One region of the Actinacidiphila sp. bgisy160 genome, then DNA from elsewhere that is predicted to be linked to it. Evidence: riboswitches for the same ligand, from Rfam matches in the RefSeq annotation. Region 1 holds a riboswitch; the other holds the start of a gene.
What was found. Region 1 has a riboswitch for glycine ahead of gcvP (aminomethyl-transferring glycine dehydrogenase). Riboswitches for the same ligand answer to the same signal wherever they lie in the genome.
Positions count from the first base shown of each region.

Region 2: another riboswitch for glycine. It lies ahead of gcvT (glycine cleavage system aminomethyltransferase GcvT); the one in region 1 lies ahead of gcvP (aminomethyl-transferring glycine dehydrogenase).

Region 1 covers NZ_JBYIQW010000074.1:18,545-25,898, reverse strand. The annotation lists gene AC3EUJ_RS34075 (DUF881 domain-containing protein) at 1-233, shown strand, start outside; gene AC3EUJ_RS34070 (FHA domain-containing protein) at 345-1,166, shown strand; gene ftsR (transcriptional regulator FtsR) at 1,186-1,935, shown strand; gene AC3EUJ_RS34060 (bifunctional nuclease family protein) at 2,024-2,497, shown strand; gene AC3EUJ_RS34055 (MerR family transcriptional regulator) at 2,642-3,313, shown strand; gene AC3EUJ_RS34050 (DNA polymerase IV) at 3,397-4,851, shown strand; gene AC3EUJ_RS34045 (PRC-barrel domain-containing protein) at 4,764-5,144, opposite strand; glycine riboswitch at 5,246-5,350, shown strand; glycine riboswitch at 5,351-5,474, shown strand; gene gcvP (aminomethyl-transferring glycine dehydrogenase) at 5,506-7,354, shown strand, end outside.
Region 2 covers NZ_JBYIQW010000008.1:113,326-120,679, reverse strand. The annotation lists gene AC3EUJ_RS10235 (hypothetical protein) at 1-586, shown strand, start outside; gene AC3EUJ_RS10230 (L-serine ammonia-lyase) at 812-2,194, opposite strand; gene AC3EUJ_RS10225 (serine hydroxymethyltransferase) at 2,348-3,619, opposite strand; gene gcvH (glycine cleavage system protein GcvH) at 3,684-4,064, opposite strand; gene gcvT (glycine cleavage system aminomethyltransferase GcvT) at 4,150-5,262, opposite strand; glycine riboswitch at 5,442-5,543, opposite strand; gene AC3EUJ_RS10210 (AAA family ATPase) at 5,759-6,394, shown strand; gene AC3EUJ_RS10205 (hypothetical protein) at 6,429-7,178, opposite strand.

The sequences.
Region 1 (7,354 bases):
TCCAGGGGCCGGGCGGCGTGCAGATCGACGGGCACAAGGTGAGCGCCCCCTACCGCTTCAAGGTCATCGGTAATCCACAGGATCTCGAGCCCGCCCTGAACATCCCGGGCGGCGTGGTACAGACTTTGGAGAAGGAGCAGGCCACAGCGGATGTGACGCGATCGGAGAAGATCGTTGTCGACGCCTTGCGGCCGTCGGAGCAGCCTGACTACGCTCAGTCGTCAAGCCGGTGAGGCAGGGGCGAGTGGGGTTTGCGGGGGAGGACAGGAGAATGCGGGGGGTCGCCGCACCGCTGGGGTGGTGCGTGAGAGAAACTGTGTGTTGGTCGTGACTGAGGGTTCGTCCTGCCCCACGGGCGGGTCTGTGTCGTTCAAGGGGAATCGCCCGTGAAGTTGTTCGGTAAGTGGTTCGGCAAGAGTTCGCGTCAGGCTGGTGACAGCCCGACGGCGCGGCACCGCGCCCCGCGGCACGTGCAGGGGGAGGGACCGGGCGAGGAGCGCCCGCTGTTCCGTGACGAGGCCGCTGCTCCGGGTGGTGACATTTCGGGCGGTCATGGTGCGGTTTCTGTTGACCCTGCGGCTGCGGGGCGCATAGGTTTCCAGCAACCATCAGCCTCTAGCACGGGTGGAGGGTCCTTGCCGGTCTGTACGCGGTGCGGGTTCCAGAACGCGGAAGCGAGCCGCTTCTGCTCCAACTGTGGCGCGCCGCTGCGTGCCGGAGTGCCGTCCGAGCGCGCCTCCGAGACCACGTCCACGATCTCCATCTCCGGGATCGAGGCGTACGAGGCCGAGGCGACGGGACAGACCACGCTGCCGGCGCTGTCGCCGGAGGCCCAGGCCGCGGTCGACGCGCTGCCCCCGGGCTCCGCGCTGCTGGTCGTGCGCCGTGGTCCCAACTCGGGGAGCCGCTTCCTCCTGGACGGTGAGCTGACGACGGCCGGCCGCCACCCGGAGAGCGACATCTTCCTCGACGACGTCACCGTCTCGCGGCGTCACGTGGAGTTCCGGCGCGCGCCGGACGGTTCCTTCACGGTCGCCGACGTCGGCAGCCTCAACGGCACCTACGTCAACCGGGAGCGGATCGACTCGGTGACCCTGTCCAGTGGCGACGAGGTGCAGATCGGCAAGTACCGACTGGTCTTCTACGCGAGCCAGTGGGGCGCCTGACCCCCGCGAGGGAAGGTTCATGCTTCGTACACCGTCGGGCGGTGCCGGCAACGGCACCGCCACCGCGGACGACCGGCTGCTGAGCATCGGGGCGGTGCTCAATGAGTTGCGGGAGGAGTTCCCGGAGGTCACCATCTCCAAGATCCGCTTCCTGGAGGCGGAGGGGCTGGTGGAGCCGCAACGCACCCCGTCGGGGTACCGGAAGTTCACCGTCCGGGACGTGGAGCGGCTCGGGCACGTGCTGCGCATGCAGCGCGACCACTATCTTCCGCTGAAAGTGATCCGCGAGCACCTCGACGCCCTCGACCGCGGCGAACCGCTGCCGCTGCCCGTCCCGTCCTCCGCGGAGTCCCGGGAGCTGATCGAGGTCGGCGGCGCGGCGGAGCGGGATGCACCCGCGGCGCTGCGCATCGGCCGGGACGAGTTGCTGGCCGCCACGGGCGCCGAAGCGGGCGAACTCGCCCAGTGGGAGGCGTACGGACTGGTCGAGTCCGGTCCCGACGGTGACTACGACGCCGAAACGGTGAACATCGCCAAGATCGTGGCAGATCTGGGCCGATTCGGGCTCGAACCGCGTCATCTGCGCGCGGTGAAGGCCGCCGCCGATCGTGAGGCCGGTCTGGTGGAGCAGGTGGTCGCGCCCCTGCGCAGGCACCGTAATCCGCAGACCAGGACGCACGCGGAGGCCACCGCGCGCGAGCTGGCGGCGCTGTCGGTGCGGCTGCACGCGGCGCTGGTGCAGTCCGCGCTCAGGGTTCGGCTCTTCTGAGCCGACATGGCCAGGACACGCCCGGCCGGGGACCGGCCGGGCCCGTCCCGACTACCCAAACCGGCCGGGCACGGCCTAGGGTTGCTGTGTGAACGAGCTCGACGTCGTGGGTGTCCGGGTCGAAATGCCCTCCAACCAGCCGATTGTGCTCCTGCGGGAAGTGGGAGGCGACCGCTACCTGCCCATCTGGATCGGGCCGGGGGAGGCCACCGCCATCGCTTTCGCGCAGCAGGGCATGACGCCCGCGCGGCCGCTGACCCATGATCTGTTCAAGGACGTGCTCGAGGCCGTCGGCCAGACGCTGACCGAGGTCCGGATCACGGATCTGCGCGACGGCGTCTTCTACGCCGAGCTGGTGTTCGCCAGTGGCGTGGAGGTGAGCGCCCGTCCCTCGGATGCCATAGCGCTCGCGCTGCGCACCGGAACCCCCATCTTCGGGAGCGACGGTGTGCTCGACGACGCCGGCATCGCCATTCCCGACGAGCAGGAGGACGAGGTCGAGAAGTTCCGCGAGTTCCTCGACCAGATCTCGCCTGAGGACTTCGGTACCAGTAGTCAATGAGGGCCCGCGGAGGCCATTCGTCCAGCCCTACCCCCACCGTGGACACGGGAAACCACCTCTGGGGTTGATATCACTCGGCGTGCCGAGCGTGGCGATCGTTGACGCACCCGGAGTGACTGCCTACCGTCGAGAAGGAAAGTCCCGATGGCACGTGCGCGTGCCCTGAGGGGTGCGAAGGGACGGGAGGTCGGCGTGAGAAGCACCGGCGACGGTACGGCCTTCGGCGGCCCGTATCCGATGCGCGGGGCCTTGGCCCGCAACGCAGCGACGCCCCCCGGAGGGGGTTCGGGCGGCACCTCGGGACAGCAGCCGGAGGGGGCCGGTGAACGGGTCGGCTACCGCGGGCCCACCGCCTGCGCGGCGACCGGCATCACCTACCGCCAGCTCGACTACTGGGCGCGGACCGGGCTCGTGGAGCCGAGCATCCGGCCCGCCTACGGCTCGGGGACGCAGCGGCTGTACAGCTTCCGGGACGTCGTGGTCCTCAAGATCGTCAAGCGGCTCCTCGACACGGGCGTCTCGCTGCAGAACATCCGCACCGCCGTGCAGCACCTGCGCTCCAGCGCGCCCGCCGAGCTCACCCGGATGACGCTGATGAGCGACGGCGCGACGGTGTACGAGTGCACCTCCCCCGACGAGGTCGTCGACCTCCTCCAGGGCGGCCAGGGGATCTTCGGCATCGCCGTGGGCGTGGTGTGGCGGGACGTCGAGGGCGCCCTGTCGCAGCTGCACTCCGAGCGGGTCGACACCGGGGAGACCGTGGTCGGCCACAACCCGGGTGACGAGCTGGCGCGGCGCCGCAACCGCGCGGGCTGAACCGGACGGACCGCGACGCGCCCCACTCCTCCGCCGTACACCTGTACGGCGGATGTCGGACCCATGGTGCAGCATCGGTGACTGTGAGAAGCGCGCCGACCATCCTCCATCTGGACATGGACGCGTTCTTCGCCGCCGTCGAGCAGGCCGCGAAGCCGAGTCTGCGGGGGAAGCCGGTCGTCGTGGGGGGTCTTGGTCCGCGCGGTGTGGTGGCGACCGCGTCGTACGAGGCCCGGGTGCACGGCGTGCACTCGGCGATGGCGATGGCCCACGCGCGCCGGCTGTGCCCGAACGCCGCGTATCTCGTGCCGCGCTTCGCTGTCTACCGGCAGATCAGCGACACCGTCATGGAGCTGCTGTCGCGGCTGTCGCCGCTGGTCGAGCCGCTCAGTCTGGACGAGGCCTTCGTGGACCTGGAGGCGGGCGGGATCGGGGACGACCCGCGCGCGGTGGGGGAGCGGCTGCGGGCGGACATCCGGCGGGCGACCGGGCTCACCGGCTCGGTGGGTCTCGCGGGCTCCAAGCTGCTCGCCAAGATCGCCTCGGAGCAGGCCAAGCCGGACGGGCTGGTGGTCATCGAGCCCGGCACCGAGCGTGAGCTGCTGGCGCCCATGCAGGTGCGCACCCTGCCCGGCGTGGGGCCGGCGACGGCGGAGCACCTGCGGCGGGCGGGCATCGTGACGGTCGGCGAGGTCGTGGAGGCGGGGGAGGCCGAGCTGGTGCGGCTGCTCGGCAAGGCACACGGTGCCCATGTGCACGGGATGGCCCTGGGGATCGACGAGCGGCCCGTGGTCGCGGACCGCGAGAGCAAGTCGGTCTCGGTCGAGGACACCTTCGACGTCGACCTCACCGACCGCGTACGGGTCCGGCTCGAGGTGGACCGGCTGGCCGACCGCTGTGTGCGCAGGCTGCGCTCCGCGGGCCGCTCGGGACGCACCGTCGTGCTGAAGGTACGGCGGTACGACTTCACGACCCTGACCCGTTCGGAGACCCTGCGCGCCCCCACCGACGACCTCACGGTGGTCCGGGAGACCGCGGCGCGGCTGCTGGAGGCCGTGGACATCACCGGCGGTGTCCGGCTGCTCGGGGTCGGTGTCGCGGGGCTCGCCGACTACACGCAGGAGGACCTGTTCGCCCAGGCGGCGGAACGGGTGGAGAGCACGGCGGGCGAGGAGTCCGGCCCGTCCGAGAGGGCGCCGGAGCGGCCCGCGGAGGAAGCCCGCGAAGCCGGGCCGGCCGAGCGGAGGTGGGTGCCGGGCCAGGACGTACGGCACACCCGGTACGGCGCCGGGTGGGTGCAGGGCAGCGGCGTCGGGAGGGTCACCGTCCGCTTCGAGGAACCGGACTCGACGGTGCCGGGCCGGGTGCGCACCTTCGCGGTGACCGACCCGGAGCTGGAGCCGTCCGAGCCGCTCCCGCTGGTGTTACCGGGCCCGCCGGGGCTCCCGCGTCAGCTGTCGCCGGCCAGCGTGCCGAAGTCGCGGTCCGGCGGGGGCTCCGGCACCGGGCCGGACAGGGAAGGCCCGCTCATGCCGTAGTGGTGGTAGAGCTGGAGCTCCTGCTCGGGGGAGAGGTGCCGGCCCACGCCGAAGTCCGGGGCGTCCTTGATCAGTGACTTGTCGAACGGCACGCGCAGCTCTTCCCCGGTGAACTCGCTCGGTTCCAGCGGCACGAACGCGTCGCGGCTGAACAGACCGGTGCGCACCGCGGCCCATTCGGGCTCTCCGGTGGCGTCGTCGAGGTAGACCTCGTCGACCGTCCCGATCTTCATCCCGTTGCGGTCGAAGGCCCGGCGCCCGATGAGGCTGCGCGGATCGATACCGGTCTGCACGGTCCCTCCAACTGGTCGCGATTAATCCTATTTAGGCATGAAAGGTGGCGGCTGTCACATGACCCGTCCCCGGACCGCGCTGGTACGCTGGCAGCGGCTGCTGACCCCTTGCGGGAGAGTCCTGGCGACGCGGGGAACCGCCCGCCCGGCGCCGAAGGAGCAAACCCTCCCCGGAATCTCTCAGGCATCCGTACCGCATGGGCGAGGTCACTCTGGAAAGCAGGAAGGGCGGCACACCCTGTGCGCGGCCGCTTCCTCACCGACGGTGAAAGCCGCCCCGGCACGTGCGGGACGGTGAAGCTCTCAGGTTCAGATGACAGAGGGGGAGGCCGTGTCGCGCCAGACCAGGAGGCCTCCGCAGATGACCGCCAACCGCATCCCACTCTCCGAGCTGGAGCGCGGCATCCCCTTCGAGCAGCGCCACATCGGGCCCGACGCCGGTGCGCAGGCCAAGATGCTCGCGCAGGTCGGCTACGGCTCGCTGGACGAGCTGACCGACGCCGCCGTCCCGGACACCATCAAGAGCGCCGAGGCGCTCGGGCTGTCCGACGCCCGCACCGAGCCCGAGGTCCTCGCCGAGCTGCGCTCGCTCGCCGACCGCAACCAGGTGCTGCGGCCCATGATCGGCCTCGGCTACTACGGCACCTTCACCCCGCCGGTCATCCTGCGCAACGTCATGGAGAACCCCGCCTGGTACACGGCGTACACGCCCTACCAGCCGGAGATCTCCCAGGGCCGCCTGGAGGCCCTGCTGAACTTCCAGACGGTCGTCGCCGACCTCACCGGGCTGCCCACCTCCGGTGCCTCGCTGCTCGACGAGGGCACCGCGGCCGCCGAGGCGGTGGCTCTCGCCCGCCGCGTCGGCAAGGTCAAGGACGGCGTCTTCCTGATCGACGCCGACACCTTCCCGCAGACCGTCGCCGTGATCGAGACCCGCGCCGAGCCCACCGGCGTCGAGATCGTCGTCGCCGACCTCAGCGAGGGCATCCCGGCTGAGATCGCCGAGCGCGGTGTCTTCGGCGTGCTGCTGCAGTACCCGGGCGCCTCCGGCGCCGTGCGCGACCTGAAGCCCGTCATAGAGCAGGCCCACGGGCTGGGCGCGATCGTCACCGTCGCGGCCGACCTGCTGGCCCTGACCGTGCTCACCTCCCCGGGCGAGCTCGGCGCCGACATCGCGGTCGGCACCACCCAGCGCTTCGGCGTGCCCATGGGCTTCGGCGGCCCGCACGCCGGTTACATGGCGGTCCGCGAGGCGTACGCCCGCAACCTGCCCGGCCGCCTGGTCGGCGTCTCCGTCGACGCCGACGGCGACAAGGCCTACCGCCTGGCGCTGCAGACCCGCGAGCAGCACATCCGCCGCGAGAAGGCCACCAGCAACATCTGCACCGCGCAGGTGCTGCTCGCCGTCATGGCCGGCATGTACGCGGTCTACCACGGCCCGGAGGGCCTGGCGCAGATCGCGCGCCGCACCCACCGCTATGCCGCGCTGCTCGCCGCGGGCCTGCGCGCCGGCGGCGTCGAGGTGACCACCGGCTCCTTCTTCGACACCGTCACCGCCCGTGTGCCCGGCCGTGCCGCCGAGGTCGTGGCCGCCGCCCGTGCGGCCGGGGTCAACCTGCGCCAGGTCGGCACCGACCTGGTCGGCATCGCCTGCGACGAGACCACCGGCCGCGCGGACCTCGACGCGGTCTGGGGTGCCTTCGGCGTCACCGGCGACCTCGAGGCCCTGGACGCGACCACCGAGGACGCGCTGCCCGCCGGTCTGACCCGCGGCGTGGACTACCTGACCCACCCGGTCTTCCACCAGCACCGCTCCGAGACCGCGATGCTGCGCTACCTGCGCCGCCTCGCCGACCGTGACTACGCGCTGGACCGCGGCATGATCCCGCTGGGCTCCTGCACCATGAAGCTCAACGCGACCACCGAGATGGAACCGGTCACCTGGCCCGAGTTCGGCGCGCTGCACCCCTTCGCGCCGGCCGACCAGGCCGAGGGCTACCTGACCCTCATCCGCGAGCTGGAGGAGCGCCTCGCCGAGGTCACCGGCTATGACAAGGTCAGCCTCCAGCCGAACGCCGGCTCCCAGGGTGAGCTCGCCGGCCTGCTGGCCGTCCGCGCCTACCACCGCGCCAACGGCGACTCCCAGCGCACGGTCTGCCTCATCCCGTCCTCCGCGCACGGCACCAACGCCGCCAGCGCCGTGATGGCCG
Region 2 (7,354 bases), on a different contig from region 1:
GACCCTCCTCGCGGTCACCTGGGTCACCTCCTACCTGGCGGTCGGCGCGCGCCTGCGCAGCGTCCTGCTCGCCGTGTTCGCGGCCGACTGCGTGGCCGAGGCCGGTGGCATCACCGTGCAGGCGTGGCGGCGCGTGCCGTCGCACCTCGACATGGAGACCGGTTTCGACACCGCTGTCTCCATGACGCTCGCGGCCGGCGGCGCCGTCCTCGTCGCCGTCCTGTCGGCCTTCGCGCTCGCGTCCTTCCGGCATCGCCCCACCGGCCCCACCGGCATGCCCCTCGCCCTGCGCTCCGGCTTCGCGATCCTGCTCGTCGGCCTGTTCTCCGGTGCGGCCATGATCGCCCGCGGCGTCCACCTCACCCGCACCGGCCACCAGGCCGCCGCCTACGCCTCGACGGCCCCCCTCAAGCCCCTCCACGGCATCAGCCTCCACGCCGTGCTCGTCCTGCCGGCCCTGGCCTGGCTGCTGTCCCGCACCCACGTGAGCGAGCCCGCGAGGACGCGCGTCCTCCGCGCCGCCGTCGCCTGCTACGCCCTCGCGGTCGCAGCGACAGCGGCATGGGCGGTGGCCACGTACCGCTGAAGCGGGTTCCCTATCCGGACGGCGGCCGGCTCGTCCCCTGACGTCAGACCCACCGCCGTGAACTCCCGGCCCGGGAGACCGGCGCGGACCCCGCGCAGGAGGGCTCGCTTGGCCCTGGAAATCCCCCGGGACAGGCCGTCTGTCTTCAGGGACTTTCCGTCGCGTAAGCAGGGCAGGCCCCGACAGCGCTGAAAGACAGGAACACGCTGGTCAGGGCCGGTTTCCCTAGCACTCGATGACGTTGACCGCGAGGCCGCCGCGGGCGGTCTCCTTGTACTTCACCTTCATGTCGGCGCCGGTCTCCTTCATGGTCTTGATGACCTTGTCGAGGGAGACGTGGTGCCGCCCGTCCCCGCGCATCGCCATGCGCGCGGCGGTGACGGCCTTGACCGCGGCCATGCCGTTGCGCTCGATGCAGGGGATCTGGACGAGCCCGCCGACGGGGTCGCAGGTGAGGCCGAGGTTGTGCTCCATGCCGATCTCGGCGGCGTTCTCGACCTTCTCCGGGCCGCCGCCGAGGACCTCGGCGAGGCCGCCCGCTGCCATGGAGCAGGCGGAACCGACCTCGCCCTGGCAGCCCACCTCGGCGCCGGAGATGGAGGCGTTCTCCTTGAAGAGCATGCCGATCGCGCCCGCCGCGAGCAGGAAGCGGACGACGCCGTCCTCCTGCTCGGTCTGCGTCGACTGCGCGGCCACGAAGTTCACGTAGTAGTGGAGGACGGCCGGGATGATGCCGGCGGCGCCGTTGGTGGGGGCGGTGACGACGCGGCCGCCGGCGGCGTTCTCCTCGTTGACGGCCATGGCGTAGAGGGTGACCCACTCCATGGCGTGCGCGGCCGTGTTGCCCTCGGCGCGCAGCTGGCGGGCGGTGGCCGAGGCGCGGCGGCGGACCTTGAGGCCGCCGGGGAGGATGCCCTCGCGGGACAGCCCGGCCCTCACGCAGTCCTGCATGACCTGCCAGATCTCCAGCAGACCCGCGCGGATCTCGGCCTCGGTGCGCCAGGCCTTCTCGTTCTCCAGCATCAGGCCGGAGATGGACAGCCCGGTCTCCCGGGTGAGCCGGAGCAGTTCGTCGCCGGTGCGGAAGGGATACTTCAGCACCGTGTCGTCGAGCTTGATGCGGTCCTCGCCGACCGCGTCCTCGTCGACGACGAAACCGCCGCCCACCGAGTAGTAGGTCTTCTCCAGCACGGGGACGCCGGCCTCGTCGTACGCGAAGAGCGTCATGCCGTTGGCGTGGTACGGGAGCGAGCGGCGACGGTGCAGGATCAGGTCGTCGTCCGCGGAGAACGGGATCTCGTGGGCGCCGAGCAGGCTGATGCGGCCGCTGCCGCGGATCTCCTCGACCCGCTCGTCGGCGGTGTCGACGTCGACGGTGCGGGGGGAGTGCCCCTCCAGGCCCAGCAGCACCGCCTTGGGGGTGCCGTGGCCGTGACCGGTCGCGCCGAGCGAGCCGAACAGTTCGGCGCGCACGGAGGCGACGCCCGCCAGCAGGCCGTCGTTCTTCAGCCGCTGGGCGAACATCCGCGCGGCGCGCATCGGGCCCACGGTGTGGGAGCTGGACGGGCCTATGCCGATCGAGAAGAGGTCGAAGACGGAGATGGCCACGGTGCGATGACTCCTCGGGTTCGCGGACCCCGTTGTCCGCGGGCGGCCGGCGGGGTCGCCGCCGGGTGGTACGTGGGCGGCGTGGGTGCGCCGCGCTTGCTCCAGTGTGCGGGACCGTCCTCACGGGCGGTCCCGCACACCGGGTGACGCCGGTTACCTCAGGCCGGGGTACAGCGGGTGTTTGCCGGCCAGGGCGGTGACCCGGGCGCCGAGCGCCTTGGCGGTCTCCGGGTCGAAGCCCGGCTTGAGGGCCTCGGCGATGACGTCGGCGACCTCGCGGAAGTCCTCCGCGCCGAAGCCCCGGGTGGCCAGCGCCGGGGTGCCGATGCGCAGGCCGGAGGTGACCATCGGCGGGCGCGGGTCGTTCGGGACGGCGTTGCGGTTGACCGTGATGCCGATCGCGTGCAGCCGGTCCTCGGCCTGCTGGCCGTCGAGCTCGCTGTCGCGCAGGTCGACCAGGACCAGGTGGACGTCGGTGCCGCCGGACAGCACCGAGACACCGGCCGCGGTGACGTCGCCCTGCGTCAGCCGCTCGGCGAGGATCTTCGCGCCTTCCAGGGTGCGGACCTGGCGGTCCTTGAACTCCTCGCTCGCCGCGATCTTGAAGGCGACCGCCTTCGCCGCGATGACGTGCTCCAGCGGGCCGCCCTGCTGGCCCGGGAAGACCGCCGAGTTGATCTTCTTGGCGAGCTCGGCCTTGCACAGGATGACGCCGCCGCGCGGGCCGCCGAGCGTCTTGTGCGTGGTGGTGGTGACGACGTCCGCGTGCGGCACGGGGGAGGGGTGTAGCCCCGCCGCCACCAGGCCGGCGAAATGCGCCATGTCGACCATCAGGTACGCGCCGACCTCGTCGGCGATCCGGCGGAAGGCCGCGAAGTCCAGCTGCCGCGGGTACGCCGACCAGCCGGCGATGATCAGCTTCGGGCGGGACTCCTTGGCCAGGCGCTCGACCTCGGCCATGTCGACCTGCCCGGTCTCCGCGTCCACGTGGTAGGCGACCACGTTGTAGAGCTTGCCGGAAAAGTTGATCTTCATGCCGTGGGTCAGGTGCCCGCCGTGAGCGAGGTTCAGGCCCAGGATCGTGTCGCCGGGGTTCAGCAGCGCGAACATCGCGGCCGCGTTGGCCTGCGCGCCCGAGTGCGGCTGGACGTTGGCGTGCTCGGCGCCGAAGAGCGCCTTGATCCGGTCGATCGCGAGCTGCTCGACGACGTCGACGTGCTCGCAACCGCCGTAGTAGCGGCGCCCGGGGTACCCCTCGGCGTACTTGTTGGTCAGCACCGAGCCCTGGGCCTGGAGCACCGCGACCGGAGCGAAGTTCTCCGAGGCGATCATCTCAAGGGTGGACTGCTGGCGGTGGAGTTCGGCGTCGACGGCGGCGGCGACGTCGGGGTCGAGCTCGTGCAGTGAGCTGTTGAGAAGCGACATCTGGGGGGTCATCCGTCCGGAGGTCGGAGTGGACAGGGCGGAGCGGTCGGGAGGTCCCGAGCGGTCAGTTGCCGGTGAAGGCGGTGTACTCGTCCGCGGAGAGCAGGTCGCCCGGCTCGTCGGACACCTTCACCTTGAACAGCCAGCCGCCCTCGAAGGCCGCCGAGTTCACCAGCGAGGGGTCGTTGACGACATCCTCGTTGACCTCGGTGACCTCGCCGGAGACCGGGGCGTAAAGGTCGCTGACCGACTTGGTGGACTCCAGCTCACCACAGGTCTCACCCGCGGCGACCGTGTCGCCCACCGCCGGGAGCTGGACGTAGACGACGTCGCCGAGGGCGTTCGCCGCGTGCTCGGTGATGCCCACCGAGGACACACCGTCCGCGTCGGCGGCCGAGACCCACTCGTGCTCCTTGCTGTACCGCAGCTGCTGGGGGTTGCTCATGACGTGAATTCTCCTGGATGACGGTATGTGCTGGTGAACGGCTGTCTTGACAGGTGGGACGACTGTGCCCGATGTGATCGGGAACTCAGCGCTGCCGCTTGTAGAACGGCAGGGCCACCACCTCGTACGGCTCATGCGTACCGCGGATGTCCACGCCCACACCGGAGGTGCCCGGCGCGGCGTGCCCGGCGTCCACGTACGCCATGGCGATGGGCTTGCCCAGGGTCGGGGACGGTGCGCCGGAGGTGACCTCGCCGACCACCTCGCCGCCCACCACCACCGGGTAGCCCGCTCGGGGGACCCGGCGGCCCTCGGCGACCAGGCCGACCAGCTTGCGCGGCGGCGCGGCCTCGGCCTTGGCGGCGGCCGCGGCCAGCGCCTCACGGCCCACGAAGTCACCCGGCTTGTCGAACTTGACGACCCGGCCGAGCCCGGCGTCGAAGGGCGTGAGCGCGGTGGTCAGCTCGTGCCCGTACAGCGGCATGCCCGCCTCCAGGCGCAGCGTGTCGCGGCAGGACAGGCCGCACGGCACCAGGCCGGCCTCCGCGCCCGCCTCGGTCAGGGCCTGCCACAGCTTCTCCGCGTCGGCCGGGGCGACGAAGAGCTCGAAGCCGTCCTCGCCGGTGTAGCCCGTGCGGGCGATCAGCGCGGGGACGCCGGCCACCGTGCCGGGCAGGCCCGCGTAGTACTTGAGCCCGTCCAGGTCCGCGTCGGTGACCGACTTCAGGATGGCGGACGACTGCGGGCCCTGGACGGCGAGCAGCGCGTAGGCGTCCCGGTCGTCGCGGACGGCGGCGTCGAAGCCGGCGGCGCGCTCGGTCAGCGCGTCGAGGACGACCTGGGCGTTGGAGGCGTTGGCGACGACCATGTACTCCTCGTCACCGAGGCGGTAGACGATCAGGTCGTCGAGGATGCCGCCGTCGGGCGCGCAGATCATCGTGTAGCGGGCGCGGCCCACCGCCAGCGCCGAGATGTGGCCGACCAGCGCGTGGTCCAGCGCCTGGCCCGCGGCCGGACCGGTGACCGTGATCTCGCCCATGTGGGACAGGTCGAAGAGGCCGGCCCGGGTCCGCACGGCGGTGTGCTCGTCGCGCTCGCTGGCGTACCGCAGCGGCATGTCCCAGCCCGCGAAGTCGGTCATGGTGGCGCCGAGGGCGCGGTGCAGCGCGTCCAGTGCGGTACGGCGGGGTTCACTCATCGGTCGGGCTCCCAAGGCGAGGAAGGGACAGGTAGGGCGATGACGGGGCAGGTCCTCCCCATCTGTCATCGGAACCTGAGAGGTTCACCTGGACCCCCCGGGTGGAGGAGTCCTGGCTTGCACCTTGGGTGGGGCGGCACCCCCGTGACCGGGAGGGCGCGCCCGCTTTTCAGATGTGCCTCGAACGCGCGGTATCTGTGCCTGAGAGATTCAAGGGAGGACTTGCTCCTTCGGCGTCCCGCCCGCCGCAGCGGTGCGGAAAACTCTCCCGCGCGGCCTCGAACGGCCGGTATGAGATTGAGGCGGCCATCATTGCACGGGCGTACGCCGTTGTCGCGATCGCGTCCCGGATGTCCCGGTCCGGTCCCGATCCGGTAGTAACGACGCCGTTCCTCTGGGTAGGCAAAGACACAGGATTTACCATTTCTTGAATGTCTGACCCGGAGGGCGAACTGTGCGTTGGCAGAGTGCGTATGCGACGGCCGGGGTCCCGGCCGTGTCCCGGCCGGTAACGGCGCGGGCCGGGGAGGCGCGCCGCGGGGGCCGCGCCGTGCGGCCGCGCCGGCTGCTCGACCTGCGGCGGGGGCGCCGGCCGGTGCGCGTCCTGCGCTACCCGGCGGGTGACGTCCTGGTCGTCTCCGGCCTCCCGGGCGGCGGCAAGAGCACCCTCATGCGCCGCGCGGCGGGCGGCGCCCGCCTCATCGACTCGCAGGACGTACGCGAACGCTGGCAGGCCCGGCTGCCGCGGCTGCTGCCGTACCCCCTCTACCGGCCCCTGGTGCGGCTCGCGCACTACGCCGGACTGTGGCGGGCGCTGCGCTCGGGCGACAGCGTCGTATTGCACGACTGCGGCACCTTGCGCTGGGTGCGCGCCTGGGTCGCCCGCGCGGCGCGACGCCGGGGGCGGGGCATGCACCTGGTGCTGCTGGACGTCCCCGTGCGGACCGCGTTGGACGGCCAGCGCGAACGCGGCCGCCGGGTGTCGGGGTACGCCATGGCCCGGCACCGCAACGCCTCCCGCCGCCTGCTGGCGGAGGCGGAGGCGGGCCGGCTGCCCGGAGCGTGCGTCTCGGTGGTGCTGCTGGACCGCGAAGCGGCCCGGGAGCTCGAGTCCATCGACTTCGACGGCTGAGCGGCCGGGCCGCGACGCGTGAGGGGTGGAACCGCTACTGACCCTGAGGGTCCGGCTGGGCCTGCGGCGCGAACTGCGCGTCGGGCGACAGCTGCTGCCCCTGGTCGTTCAGGGGCAGTGGCGGCAGCGAAATCGGCAGCGGCAGTGCGCCGGTGAGCAGCTTCGGCACCGCCATCAGCAGGGCCTGCAGGTCGGCGACGACGGTGGCGACACCGGCCGACACGCCCGCGAGGTCCTTGGCCACCACCTTGGCCAGCAGGTCCGTGACGTCCTGACCCAGCCTGGTGAGCGCGGTCCTGACGTCGTCGACGGCGTCCGCGGCGCCCTGGTCACCCGGCCCGCCGACCTGATCGATGGCGCCTGGATCACCCACATCACCCAACTGGCCGGGATCGCCTGGGTCCAGGCCCGCCTCTGGCGCGCCCGGGTCCATGGCCGCCGGGTCGGTGATGCCGGGAGACACCGCACCAGCCTGGTCGAGGACCGAGGCCAGCTGTCGGCTCGCCTCCTCCAGACCCCTGCGGAGTTCCTCCAGCTTCGCCGAGTCCGGGCTTTCGACCTGGGCTTCCTGAGTGAGCTTGGCCCCGATGGACAGCGTGTCACCCAGACTGGCGATGAGTTGGGCGTCGCCGGTCTCCGCCGCGCGGGCGGCGAGGTGCTCGACCTCGACGGCCGTGCTCCGGGTGGGGGCGTGGGCACTCGCGACACCGCCGGTGAGGCCCATCGTCAGCGAGGCGCAGACAGCCGCCGCTATGAGGGTGGAGTTGATCCTGGTGATGCGCATGTCGAGACATCTCCCGGTTGAGGGTTTTCTCCTTGCTCGTCCTACCTTCGGAGCCGTTGTCACGCTTCGCAACCGGACGATCGCTTCGCGTGACGGCCGTGTGATCAGGGGTCGCTTCCGCCCGCCGCCGGATAGGGTTTCCACGGAGCGCATCACCACAGGAAATTGCGAGGCGA